Regions from separate parts of the Pseudomonas caspiana genome, predicted to be linked through region 3. Evidence: predicted binding sites of a transcription regulator. Region 3 holds the regulator's gene; each other region holds the start of a gene.

Region 1 (4,178 bases), 1.1 Mb from region 3:
CCAGATATTCGCGACCCGCCTCGTCCCACAGGCGTGTACCCAGACCGCGAGTAAAACCCAGTGCAAGGGGTTGGTAAGTGCTCATCAGGCTAGTGGCGGTCATGTTTGAAGCTCCATCTCAGGCGTTGTTTTTTCCAGTATCGTTAGCAACCTGAGCTGGATAAACGGCTATTCTCTTCATACATTTTAAAGCTGGGCTTGATAATGGACTTACTCCAGGCAATGTCGGTTTTTGTGAAAGTGGTGGAAACCGGCAGCATGACGGCGGCGGCGCTCGAGTGCGGCATGTCGACCACCATGGTCGGCAACCATTTACGGGCGCTGGAACAGCGGCTGGGCGTCAGTCTGCTTAAACGCACGACCCGTCGGCAGGGCCTCACAGAGTTCGGCGCCACTTACTACCAGCGTTGCGTGGATGTCTTGGCGTTGGTCGCCGACTCCGAGCAACTGGCGGCGCAATCTCAGGATATTCCCCAGGGGACATTGCGGATCACTGCACCTTTCACCTTTGGCTCGGAAAGCCTGGCCCCGGCGCTTAGCGAGTTCATTGACCGTTACCCGCAGATCAAACTGGATATCGTCTGGAGCAACGAGCGAATGGATTTGATCGGCCAGGGGTTCGACGCCGCGATCCGTCTGGGCCGGCTTCATAGCTCAAGCCTGATCGCCAGACCTTTGCAGGACTACACCCTGACCCTGTGCGCCGCGCCGTCTTATCTAAAACGCCGCGGTATCCCCCTCGAGCCCATGGACTTACAGCAGCACGACTGCCTGGCCTTTGCCTATCCGGCGGGTGATGACTGGAGTGCAGCTGAAAAACACTGGCGACTGACCGGTGCGGATGGCGAGGTGCGGGTTCCGGTTAGCGGTCCGATCACCATGAATACGTCTGCCGGTCTGCATAAAGCCGCTCGCGCTGGAGCCGGGATCGTCATGATGCCCGACGCTCTGGTGCGCGAAGATCTGGCCGACGGCAGGCTGATTGCGTTGTTGCCCGATTACCAATTGCCCTGCCGTCCGATGCATTTACTGTATGCCCAGGATCGCTACCGCTCACCAAAATTGCGTAGTTTTGTCGACTTCGTGATGGAGTTGTGGGGGCGTCCGGTGCAAGCGCGGTAGCGTCACGCTCAAAACAGGGCAAACGTTGCTTACCGCACCGCGCTGGCTCGCGGCAACGAGTGGAGCTGCAACAACTGACGAAAAGCTGAGGTGGCGGGATAACCGCTCCCTGCCTTGTCCAACTCTTGTCGGAAATGCTTTCCAAATCAGGCCGTTGTAGCCACTCGCCAGGCTCTATTGAGCAATAGCTTCTGCGCCATCATCAGTCGCTTGACCAGCCGAGAAGACACCAACCGACCCTGAATATAAAAAAATTTACGGTCATTCAAGACAAAATATTTCCGTTCTGGCACTGCCCTGCTACGGTTTTTCCTGAGTCGCTATAAGGGAAAGCCCTGTGATCTCGGGGTTCATCCTCTATTCAAAACGCCACATGCGTAACGACATGCCCTCGAACGAAGAGATTTTTGTCCGACTGCTCGACGATTGACGCCAGTAATGTGACTAAAGTCTCAGCCATCGTTGCAGATAACACGGTATTCATAATATTTCCTTTGTTGCTGTTCAAGGAACGAACCATGACGCCGAGCCCAAACGGTAGCCCTACTCGCCACAAAACTGCTGCGCTTTTCCTCTGGTTTCCACTGGTACCTGCGGCAGCAGGTTGTGCCGCGCTGTTGTTGTCGGCGCCGACGCAGTTGAATATCGGTTTGAGTGCTGCTGTGCTGGCAGTAGGCGTTGCAACCGGGTTATTCGCTGCATCCAGTCAGAATCGTAAACTTCAAGCAGTAAGTCAGGCAGCAGCGCTGTATCAACAGCAAGCTGCGGACAACGCCTCGCTGCAATCCAATGCACAGATCAACGAAGTTCTGCTGGGCGCGATGCCAATCTGGGCCAAGCAGGTAGAAAGCTCGCGCCAGCAGACAGAAACCGCCATCGTTTCGCTGGCCAATCGTTTCACCGGCATATCCTCGCGGCTCCAGGAGACAGTCCACGCGTCTCAACACGCGGCGGGCGATCTGGGCGGAGCAGACACTGATGGTGCCCTGCAGGTTCTCGCGCAGAGCGACAACGACCTGGTTCAGGTCATCAACTCCCTCAAGGCCACCCAGACCAGCCGCGACGAGACTCTCGCGCAGGTTCGCAATCTCACCGCCTACACCGGCGAGCTGCGCACAATGGCCGCCGACGTTGCCGCCATCGCTGCGCAAACCAACTTGCTGGCCCTCAACGCAGCCATCGAAGCCGCCCGTGCTGGCGAGGCTGGTCGTGGTTTTGCGGTGGTTGCCGATGCCGTGCGCAGCCTGTCGAGCAAGTCCAGCGAAACCGGCCAACAGATGTCAGCCAAGGTCGACATCATCAATACCGCTATCACTCAGTTGGTACAGGCAGCCTCCAGCGGCGCCGATCAGGACAGCAACTCGGTGTCGAACTCGGAAAGCAGCATTCAGCGTGTTCTGGAGCGTTTCAAAAGCGTCACCGAGCGCCTCGGCGAATCAGCCGAAATGCTTCAGCAGGAAAGCTTTGGTATCCGTGACGAAATGACTGAAGTGCTGGTCAGCCTGCAATTTCAGGATCGGGTCAGCCAGATCCTGACTCACGTACGAGACAACATTGACGACCTGCATGCCCATCTTCAGCAAGCCACGCAGGCACCCGATCAGGCATTGACGATTGATGCGCGCAGTTGGCTGGCACGTATGGAGGCGACCTACGCCACCGACGAGCAGCGCGACACGCACCATGGCAGCAGCGCCGGTCAGCAGAATTCCCAGGAAATAACCTTCTTTTAGGAGAGCCTCATGGCTAAAAATGTATTGGTTGTCGACGACTCCAGCAGCGTTCGTCAAGTGGTCGGCATTGCTCTGAAAAGCGCCGGTTACGACGTCATCGAAGCCAGCGACGGCCGTGATGCATTGAGCAAGCTCAATGGCCAGAAAGTGCACCTGATCATCAGCGACGTAAACATGCCAAACATGGATGGCATCACGTTCGTCAAAGAGGTGAAGAAGCTGCCGAACTACAAGTTCACGCCAATCATCATGCTGACCACCGAGTCTCAGGAATCGAAAAAGATGGAAGGTCAGGCTGCGGGTGCCAAAGCCTGGGTAGTCAAACCCTTCCAGCCAGCACAAATGCTGGCCGCGGTTTCCAAGCTGATCCTGCCCTGATTTGCCTGTTACTTGATGCCTGATACCGGGAGGTTGCGATGCCGCTTGCATGCGAAGTACTCAATGACACGGCACACGTGAACATCGACGGTGAGCTGACTATCTATACCGCCTCGGAGTTGTCCGCCCAACTGCTGCCCCGGCTGGGCGCAACGCCGCAGATGGAGATCGATCTGTCGCAGATCACCGAAATGGACGGCGCAGGCTTGCAACTGCTGATCATGATCACGCGCGAGGCCTCTAAAGCCGGGACCGCGCTGACCTTGACCGGCCACAGCAAAGCGGTACTGGAAACCCTGCAATTGAGTGGCATGGCACCGACGGTTTAATCACCCTCTTGCCCAGCCACGGCCTCCACGAGAAAAGGAACTGAGCGTGAGCATCAATCTCGACCAGGCATTACAAACGTTCATCGTCGAGGCTCGCGAGCTGTTGGAGGCGATGGAAGAGTCATTGCTGCAACTGGAATGCGAACCCGGTGACGCCGACGCCATCGGCGCAATCTTTCGTGCTGCGCATACCATCAAGGGCTCGGCCGGTCTGTTTGGACTGGACCCGATTGTCAGCTTCACGCATATCGTCGAAGACGTACTGGATCGCCTGCGCGAAGGCTGCGTTGCGGCTGACGCCGGCCTGATCGCTGTGCTGTTGAAGTCCGGCGATCATATGCTCGAATTGATTGAGGTCGTCGCCAGCCAAGGCGGCCAACTGCAAGCTCCGGCTGTGGCCCGGGAGGCCGAGCTGCGCAAAAAACTGCAGGCTTACCAGGCACCCGCCGGCGTCAGCAGCGATGAGCTGGAAGTCATCCCGGACGCAGAAACCCACACCGAACAAACCAGTGCTGTGCTTTGGCATATTTCCCTGCGTTTCGGTCATGACGTATTTCGCAATGGCATGGATCCCTTGTCGTTCCTTCGCTTCCTGAACACGCTGGGTGAAATCGTC
Region 2 (4,178 bases), 1.0 Mb from region 3:
TAAGGCCGAGAGCTGATGACGAGTGTTCTTTTAGAACACGAAGTGGTTGATGCCATGCTTCCAAGAAAAGCTTCTAAGCTTCAGGTAACCAGGAACCGTACCCCAAACCGACACAGGTGGTTGGGTAGAGAATACCAAGGCGCTTGAGAGAACTCGGGTGAAGGAACTAGGCAAAATGGCACCGTAACTTCGGGAGAAGGTGCGCCGGTGAGGGTGAAGGACTTGCTCCGTAAGCTCATGCCGGTCGAAGATACCAGGCCGCTGCGACTGTTTATTAAAAACACAGCACTCTGCAAACACGAAAGTGGACGTATAGGGTGTGACGCCTGCCCGGTGCCGGAAGGTTAATTGATGGGGTTAGCTAACGCGAAGCTCTTGATCGAAGCCCCGGTAAACGGCGGCCGTAACTATAACGGTCCTAAGGTAGCGAAATTCCTTGTCGGGTAAGTTCCGACCTGCACGAATGGCGTAACGATGGCGGCGCTGTCTCCACCCGAGACTCAGTGAAATTGAAATCGCTGTGAAGATGCAGTGTATCCGCGGCTAGACGGAAAGACCCCGTGAACCTTTACTATAGCTTTGCACTGGACTTTGAATTTGCTTGTGTAGGATAGGTGGGAGGCTTTGAAGCGTGGACGCCAGTCTGCGTGGAGCCATCCTTGAAATACCACCCTGGCAACTTTGAGGTTCTAACTCAGGTCCGTCATCCGGATCGAGGACAGTGTATGGTGGGTAGTTTGACTGGGGCGGTCTCCTCCTAAAGAGTAACGGAGGAGTACGAAGGTGCGCTCAGACCGGTCGGAAATCGGTCGTAGAGTATAAAGGCAAAAGCGCGCTTGACTGCGAGACAGACACGTCGAGCAGGTACGAAAGTAGGTCTTAGTGATCCGGTGGTTCTGTATGGAAGGGCCATCGCTCAACGGATAAAAGGTACTCCGGGGATAACAGGCTGATACCGCCCAAGAGTTCATATCGACGGCGGTGTTTGGCACCTCGATGTCGGCTCATCACATCCTGGGGCTGAAGCCGGTCCCAAGGGTATGGCTGTTCGCCATTTAAAGTGGTACGCGAGCTGGGTTTAGAACGTCGTGAGACAGTTCGGTCCCTATCTGCCGTGGACGTTTGAGATTTGAGAGGGGCTGCTCCTAGTACGAGAGGACCGGAGTGGACGAACCTCTGGTGTTCCGGTTGTCACGCCAGTGGCATTGCCGGGTAGCTATGTTCGGAAAAGATAACCGCTGAAAGCATCTAAGCGGGAAACTTGCCTCAAGATGAGATCTCACTGGAACCTTGAGTTCCCTGAAGGGCCGTCGAAGACTACGACGTTGATAGGTGGGGTGTGTAAGCGCTGTGAGGCGTTGAGCTAACCCATACTAATTGCCCGTGAGGCTTGACCATATAACACCCAAGCAATCTGCGACCTTCTCTTAAAAAGAGCAGGGCATCAGATTGCGGTGACTGTGAAGACGACACGAACCGAAAGTTTGTTCGCACACTGAACCTGATCTATCACATACCCATTGGCTGGAGCGTCACCCGCAAGGGCGACGAGCCGGCAACCGAATTTCTTGACGACCATAGAGCATTGGAACCACCTGATCCCATCCCGAACTCAGAAGTGAAACGATGTATCGCCGATGGTAGTGTGGGGTTTCCCCATGTGAGAGTAGGTCATCGTCAAGATTAAATTCCAGAACCCCTGATCGCTTATGCGTTCAGGGGTTTTGTTTGTGCGCGAAGAAAAAGTCCTGCGGCGATGGAGGCTCACGCGTTCCGACGCATACACCGTTTCGCAGCCTTCGGCAGCTCCTACAAGTTCAATGGGAAGAGCGATTGCCGCAATCCTGTAAGGAGCGAATTTATTCGCGAAGAGGCCGATACCGGCGCTGCCTATCTATCGCCTACGTTCTAGGCGAAACATACTGAAACACACACCTTCATATTCCCGTATGGCGGCCGATAGCTTGCTAACTTCATTCTGTGAGTTCAGCCCGCATGACACTGCGTAATCTCGGAATTGCCCTTCGCGCCGCTCTCTGTTTCTCCCTTATGGCCTTATTCGTTTTGTTCCTCGGTGTTATGAGTCTGGATAAAATGTCCGGGCTCAATAAAAACACGACGGATCTTGGCGGAGGCTGGCTGAAGTCCACTCGGCTGCTGGGAGAGTTGGCTGATACCACCTCGCGCTTCCGCACCATGTCTTACCTCATTATGGTCAATCGCACTCAGGCGGATATCGACAAAGCAGAAGCCCGTCTTGAAGTCCTGACCAAGAAGGCCAACACGATTGTCGCTGCATACGCTCCTTTGGTTCGCAGCGCAGAAGAAGGCACGAAGTTTCAGCAGTTTAAAGAAGCTCTGAGCAACTACCTGATCGCTCAGGACAAACTGCGCCAGGCCTCTCTCGCCAAGCGTGACGCCGAGATCCCAGGTCTGATCAGCGGTGAACTCAAGAAATATTCGGATCAGATGGCTCCTTTAGTGGAGAGCCTGCTGGAACTCAACACCAAGGGCGCAGATGCCGCCGTGGCTGACTCCGCCAGCGAATACACCAGCGCACGTAATATCATCATTGCAGTGCTGGTGTTGACCGCTGCACTGACCGTCCTGCTGGCAATAATCCTGACTCGCAGCATCGTTCGCCCTCTCAGTGAGGCGGTACGTGCCGCTGAAGACGTAGCGCGTGGGGATTTGACGACGACAGCTCAGGTGAGCGGTCGTGATGAAGTCACGCGTCTCCAGCAAGCGCTGCAAACCATGCAGATTAACCTGCGCGACACCCTGCAGCGGATCTCCGGGTCGGCCACTCAGGTCGCTTCAGCGGCCGAAGAGCTCAATGCGGTGACTGAGGAAGGTTCGCGATCCCTGCAGCAACAAAACAATGAAATCGAACAAGCCGCGACAGCCGTCAACGAGATGACCGCAGCTGTCGAGGAAGTTGCCAGCAACGCAGTCAACACCTCTACCGCATCGCAGCAGTCCAGCACTTCAGCCATGCAAGGTCGCCAGCGAGTGCAGGAAACGGTTAATGCGATCCAGCAAATGACTACGGATGTCGAAATCACTTCCGAGCAGATCCGAAGTCTGGCTGATCAGACTCAAGATATCGGTAAGGTTCTGGACGTAATCCGTGCCATCGCAGAGCAGACCAATCTGCTGGCCCTCAACGCGGCCATTGAGGCAGCGCGTGCCGGGGAAGCCGGGCGTGGGTTTGCGGTTGTAGCTGACGAAGTCCGGGCGCTAGCCCATCGTACTCAGCAGTCCACGCAAGAAATTGAAGTCATGGTCAGCGGCATTCAGCAAGGGAGCAGCAAGGCGGTGGCTTCTATGCAGAACAGCAGCAACCGCGCTCAAAGTACTCTGGATGTGGCTCGCAGTGCCGGTGATGCTCTAGAAGAAATCACCCGCAGCGTGGGTGAAATTTCCGACCGTAACCTGGTGATCGCCAGTGCGGCAGAAGAGCAGGCGCAAGTGTCCCGCGAAGTGGATCGCAACCTGGTCAACATCCGAGACCTGTCGCTGCAGTCTTCCGACGGCGCTCACCAGACCAACGCAGCCAGCCAGGAGTTGTCGCGCCTGGCTGTCGAGTTGAATCAGATGGTGGGCAAGTTCAAGATTTAACGAACACCGAACCTCGAAAACGCCTACAAAAAAGGCCGCATTCTCATGCGGCCTTTTTTGTTCATGCGGACTCAGCTTATTCAGCCGCTTCCTCTGCGACTTCAGAAACAGTCGCCTTCACCTCATCACGTCGACGGATGTACTTCCAGTCCGCCTCATCAATGTAGATGCCGTTAGGCCCACTGCCGCCTTCCAGGTCGATGGCCACATGAGCCGAGACTTGCGGCTTTACACTCGCCAGAATCGGTACGAAGCCCAGTTGCAAACTGGTCTCCAGTAGCGCTGCCTGGTTCTTCTCGTCGATGTCTGCTGCTTCGTCCAGGTAGTAAGGCAAGCGCACGCGACCGGCTTGATCGCGATCCATCAAGTGCAGCAACAGGTACATGTTGGTCAGCGCCTTGATGGTCATCGTGGTGCCGTTTGATGCCGCGCCGTCGATGTCGGTATGGATCACTGGCTGGCCGTTGACCTTTGTGATCTCGAACGCCAGTTCGAACAGGTCTTTCAAGCCCAACTGGTTGTGGTTTGCTGCTACCAGACGAGCGAGATACTCCTTG
Region 3 (4,178 bases):
AGACGTTCTCGGCGATGTGGCAGCACTCCACCAGCTCATGGAGCTGGAGGAAGCCGGCGCCCCCTTTTACAGTGTGAAAACCGCGAAAAATTGCATTGAGCAGATCTGCGTCATCCGGTCGGCTTTCCAGCTCGACCAACTGTTCAGACAACTGCTCCAGAATTTCGCCGGCCTCTACCAGAAAATCCTGAAGGATCTCTTCATCGGCGCCGAAGCTCATTGGGGTGCTCCCTAAAATTAACCGTCAACAGACCAGACTTAGAAGCCCAGGCTCGATAGCAGATCGTCTACATCGTCCTGTCCGGACACAACGTCTTCCCGTTTATCGGCATGAATCTGCGGACCTTCACCCTGTTTGATATGTTTTTGTGGATCTTTTTCTGCGCGGATGGATTCGTCGTCGTGTTCGATGCCCGCAAAGCGGTCTACATGACTGGCCATGAGCACCAGTTTGAGCAGATTGCTCTCGACTTCAGTGACCAATTGCGTCACGCGTTTGATCACCTGGCCGGTCAGGTCCTGGAAGTCCTGAGCCAGCAGAATGTCGTTGAGGTTGGAGGAAACCTGGTGGGTATCCTTTTCGCTGCGCGTCAAGAAACCATCAACACGGCGCGCCAGTTCACGAAACTCTTCAGCGCTGACTTCACGCCGCATGAAACGCCCCCAGTCCGCACTCAAGGCCTTGGCCTCGTCGTTCAGACTGTGCATCAGCGGAGTACTTTCCTCGACCAGGTCCATGGTGCGGTTAGCCGCACCTTCCGTGAGCCTGACAACATACGACAGGCGTTCGGTGGCGTCCGTGATCTGGGACACTTCTTCAGCTTGCGGCATGTTCGGGTCAATCTGGAAATTGACGATCGCACTGTGCAGCTCGCGCGTCAGCTTGCCGATTTCTTGATACAGGCCACGATCTCGAGCCTGGTTAAGCTCATGGATCAGTTGCACAGCGTCGCCGAAACGGCCTTTTTCAAGGCTCGTCACGAGCTCGCTTGCGTGTTTTTTCAGGGTCGCTTCAAACTCGCCCATTGACGTTTCGTTGTTCTCCATAGAGCCCTCGCGGCATACATCAGCTATTGACGCGCTCAAAGATCTTGTCGATCTTTTCTTTCAGCGCCTGAGCCGTGAATGGCTTGACGACATAACCATTGACGCCGGCCTGAGCCGCTTCAATGATCTGGTCGCGCTTGGCTTCTGCGGTCACCATCAACACCGGCAGGTGTTTGAGGCGCTCATCGGCACGCACTTTACGCAGCAGGTCGATACCGGTCATCCCAGGCATGTTCCAGTCCGTTACCAGAAAGTCAAAGGAACCGCTTTCCAGCATCGGCAACGCGGTAAGCCCGTCATCGGCTTCGGACGTGTTGGTGAAGCCCAGATCACGCAGCAGGTTTTTAATGATCCGCCGCATCGTTGAGAAGTCATCAACGATGAGGATTTTCATGTTCTTGTCCAATTCGACCTCCAAGCAGTCTTTGACGCGTTCAGCACCTGAACGCGCTGTTCAATCAATACTGGCACAGCTCACATTGGCTGCACGAAAACGACGACGGGCTTGGTAAATCAACAACTATGGAAACCGCACAGCAAATCCACGGGCTGCATGAAAGCTATTGCTTTTAACAGTCCGTGGAGCGAATGCCTGTATGGCTCCAGCCTTGTCCACTGTCCCACGTAACGCTTTGCACAGCCTGCTCACACGCGACACGCAATCACCAAGGATTACGTACCACCTGTCAACGCGCTCGCCACTCTCCCAAACGCCCTCGTAAACGAGCTGCGCACTGGCTGTGTAACTGGCTGACTCGAGATTCACTGACCCCCAGGACCTCACCGATTTCCTTGAGGTTCAGCTCCTCGTCATAGTACAGCGCCAAAACCAGACGTTCACGTTCCGGCAAGTTGGCGATTGCATCTGCCAACGCAGCCTGGAAGCGTTCATCTTCCAGGTCACGCGACGGCTCAAGCGAACCGCTTGCGCCATCCTCATGCAGTCCTTCATGTTCGCCGTCCTGCAAAAGGTCGTCGAAACTGAAGAGGCGACTGCCCAAGGTATCGTTCAAAATCCCGTAATAATCATCGAGACTCAATTGGAGTTCGGCCGCAACCTCATGATCTTTAGCGTCGCGACCTGTTTTTGCTTCAATTGAGCGAATTGCGTCACTGACCATGCGCGTATTGCGGTGGACCGAGCGAGGCGCCCAGTCTCCCTTACGCACTTCATCGAGCATCGCACCGCGAATACGAATCCCGGCATAGGTCTCGAAACTGGCACCCTTGGTGCAATCGTACTTGGTGGACACTTCCAACAAGCCGATCATGCCTGCCTGAATCAAGTCTTCAACCTGAACACTGGCTGGCAAACGAGCCAGCAAGTGGTACGCAATGCGCTTGACGAGCGGAGCATACCGCTCGATCAGCTCATATTGCGAGTTCCGGGACGCTTTGCTGTACATCTGATAGCCGCTCGCGGTCATTGAACAGGCCCTGCGCTTGTCTGGTAAACCAGTCGCTCAACGAAGAACTCGAGATGCCCACGCGGGTTGGCAGGCAGTGGCCAGGTATCGACCTTCTGCGCAATAGCCTTGAACGCCAGGGAGCATTTGGAGCGTGGAAAAGCTTCGTATACCGCACGTTGCTTCTGGACAGCCTTACGCACGCACTCGTCGTAAGGTACGGCGCCTACATATTGCAAGGCCACGTCCAGAAAACGATCAGTCACTTTGGTCAGCTTGGCGAACAGGTTGCGCCCTTCCTGCGGGCTCTGGGCCATGTTGGCCAGAACGCGGAAGCGGTTCATCCCGTAGTCGCGGTTGAGCAGCTTGATCAAGGCATAGGCGTCGGTGATGGAAGTAGGCTCATCACACACCACCAGCAACACTTCCTGAGCCGCCCGGACAAAGCTGACCACTGACTCACCGATACCGGCGGCCGTGTCGATCACCAATACGTCAAGATTATCGCCAATGTCGCTGAAAGCCTGGATCAGGCCAGCGTGCTGCGCCGGACTCAGATGAACCATGCTCTGCGTGCCGGAAGCAGCAGGCACGATGCGAATCCCGCCCGGGCCTTGCAACAAGACGTCGCGAAGCTCACAGCGCCCTTCGATCACATCAGCAAGGGTGCGCTTGGGCGTAAGCCCCAGAAGGACATCGACATTGGCCAGGCCAAGGTCGGCGTCCAGCAGCATGACGCGCCGGCCAAGCTCGGCCAAGGCCAGCGAAAGGTTCACTGACACGTTAGTCTTACCGACGCCACCCTTGCCGCCGGTCACCGCGATCACCTGTACGGGATGCATGCTGCCCATGTTAGTTTTTTACCTTGTGTTGCGTAGACCGAAGCCAGATTGCGGGCGACACGCTCAATGAAGAGCCGTGCCAGGCAGACCATCGATGCAGGTAAGTTTCAATTGTTCGCATCACTTAACCGACCCGTTTGTTGGGGTTGTGGTAAAGGTCGGCGAACATATCCGCCATGGCCTCTTCGCTTGGCTCTTCTTGCATCTGCACATTGACCGCGCGCGTCACCAATTGGTGCCGACGTGGCAGGTGAAGATCATCAGGAATTCGTGGTCCATCGGTCAGATAGGCCACAGGCAACTCATGACTGATGGCAAGACTGAGTACTTCGCCCAGGCTGGCGGTTTCGTCCAGCTTGGTCAGGATGCAACCGGCCAGACCACAGCGTTTGTAGCTGTGATACGCGGCAGTGAGCACCTGTTTCTGGCTGGTGGTTGCCAGCACCAGATAATTACGCGACTTGATACCGCGCCCGGCCAGGCTTTCCAGCTGCATGCGCAAGGCCGGGTCGCTGGCTTGCAGGCCCGCAGTGTCGATCAACACAACACGCTTGCGCAACAGAGGGTCCAGCGCCTGCGCCAGTGATTGACCAGGATCAACGTGAGTCACCGGCACATTGAGAATACGACCCAATGTCTTGAGCTGCTCCTGAGCACCGATACGGAAGCTGTCCATGCTCACCAGAGCAATGTTCTGCGCGCCATACTTGAGTACGTAACGCGCCGCCAATTTGGCGAGTGTGGTGGTCTTGCCCATGCCGGCAGGGCCGACCATTGCAATGACACCACCCTCTTCAAGCGGCTCGACATCAGGCACTTCGATCATGCGGGCCAAATGAGCCAGCAACATGCGCCAGGCCTGACGTGGCTCGTCGATATCAGG

The links. Region 3 encodes FliA, which starts transcription of late flagellar genes. Its sites were predicted from a motif close to CTAAAGTTTNNNNNNNNNNNGCCGNTAA; they were not measured.
Region 1: a site for FliA is predicted at 1,567-1,594, ahead of ABRP31_RS12975 (methyl-accepting chemotaxis protein). Genes of this name have one in related genera too.
Region 2: a site for FliA is predicted at 1,854-1,881, ahead of ABRP31_RS03470 (methyl-accepting chemotaxis protein). Genes of this name have one in related genera too.

What each region holds. Positions count from the first base shown of each region.
Region 1 is NZ_CP167995.1:2,826,852-2,831,029, reverse strand. Features, by position in the region: gene ABRP31_RS12985 (aspartate aminotransferase family protein) at 1-103, opposite strand, end outside; gene ABRP31_RS12980 (LysR family transcriptional regulator) at 205-1,122, shown strand; gene ABRP31_RS12975 (methyl-accepting chemotaxis protein) at 1,641-2,855, shown strand; gene ABRP31_RS12970 (response regulator) at 2,865-3,233, shown strand; gene ABRP31_RS12965 (STAS domain-containing protein) at 3,272-3,562, shown strand; gene ABRP31_RS12960 (chemotaxis protein CheA) at 3,609-4,178, shown strand, end outside.
Region 2 is NZ_CP167995.1:760,977-765,154, forward strand. Features, by position in the region: rRNA gene ABRP31_RS03460 (23S ribosomal RNA) at 1-1,398, shown strand, start outside; rRNA gene rrf (5S ribosomal RNA) at 1,568-1,683, shown strand; gene ABRP31_RS03470 (methyl-accepting chemotaxis protein) at 1,996-3,621, shown strand; gene mksF (Mks condensin complex protein MksF) at 3,698-4,178, opposite strand, start outside.
Region 3 is NZ_CP167995.1:1,766,036-1,770,213, reverse strand. Features, by position in the region: gene ABRP31_RS08000 (chemotaxis protein CheA) at 1-220, opposite strand, end outside; gene ABRP31_RS07995 (protein phosphatase CheZ) at 259-1,047, opposite strand; gene ABRP31_RS07990 (chemotaxis response regulator CheY) at 1,067-1,441, opposite strand; gene fliA (RNA polymerase sigma factor FliA) at 1,734-2,474, opposite strand; gene fleN (flagellar synthesis regulator FleN) at 2,471-3,304, opposite strand; gene flhF (flagellar biosynthesis protein FlhF) at 3,420-4,178, opposite strand, start outside.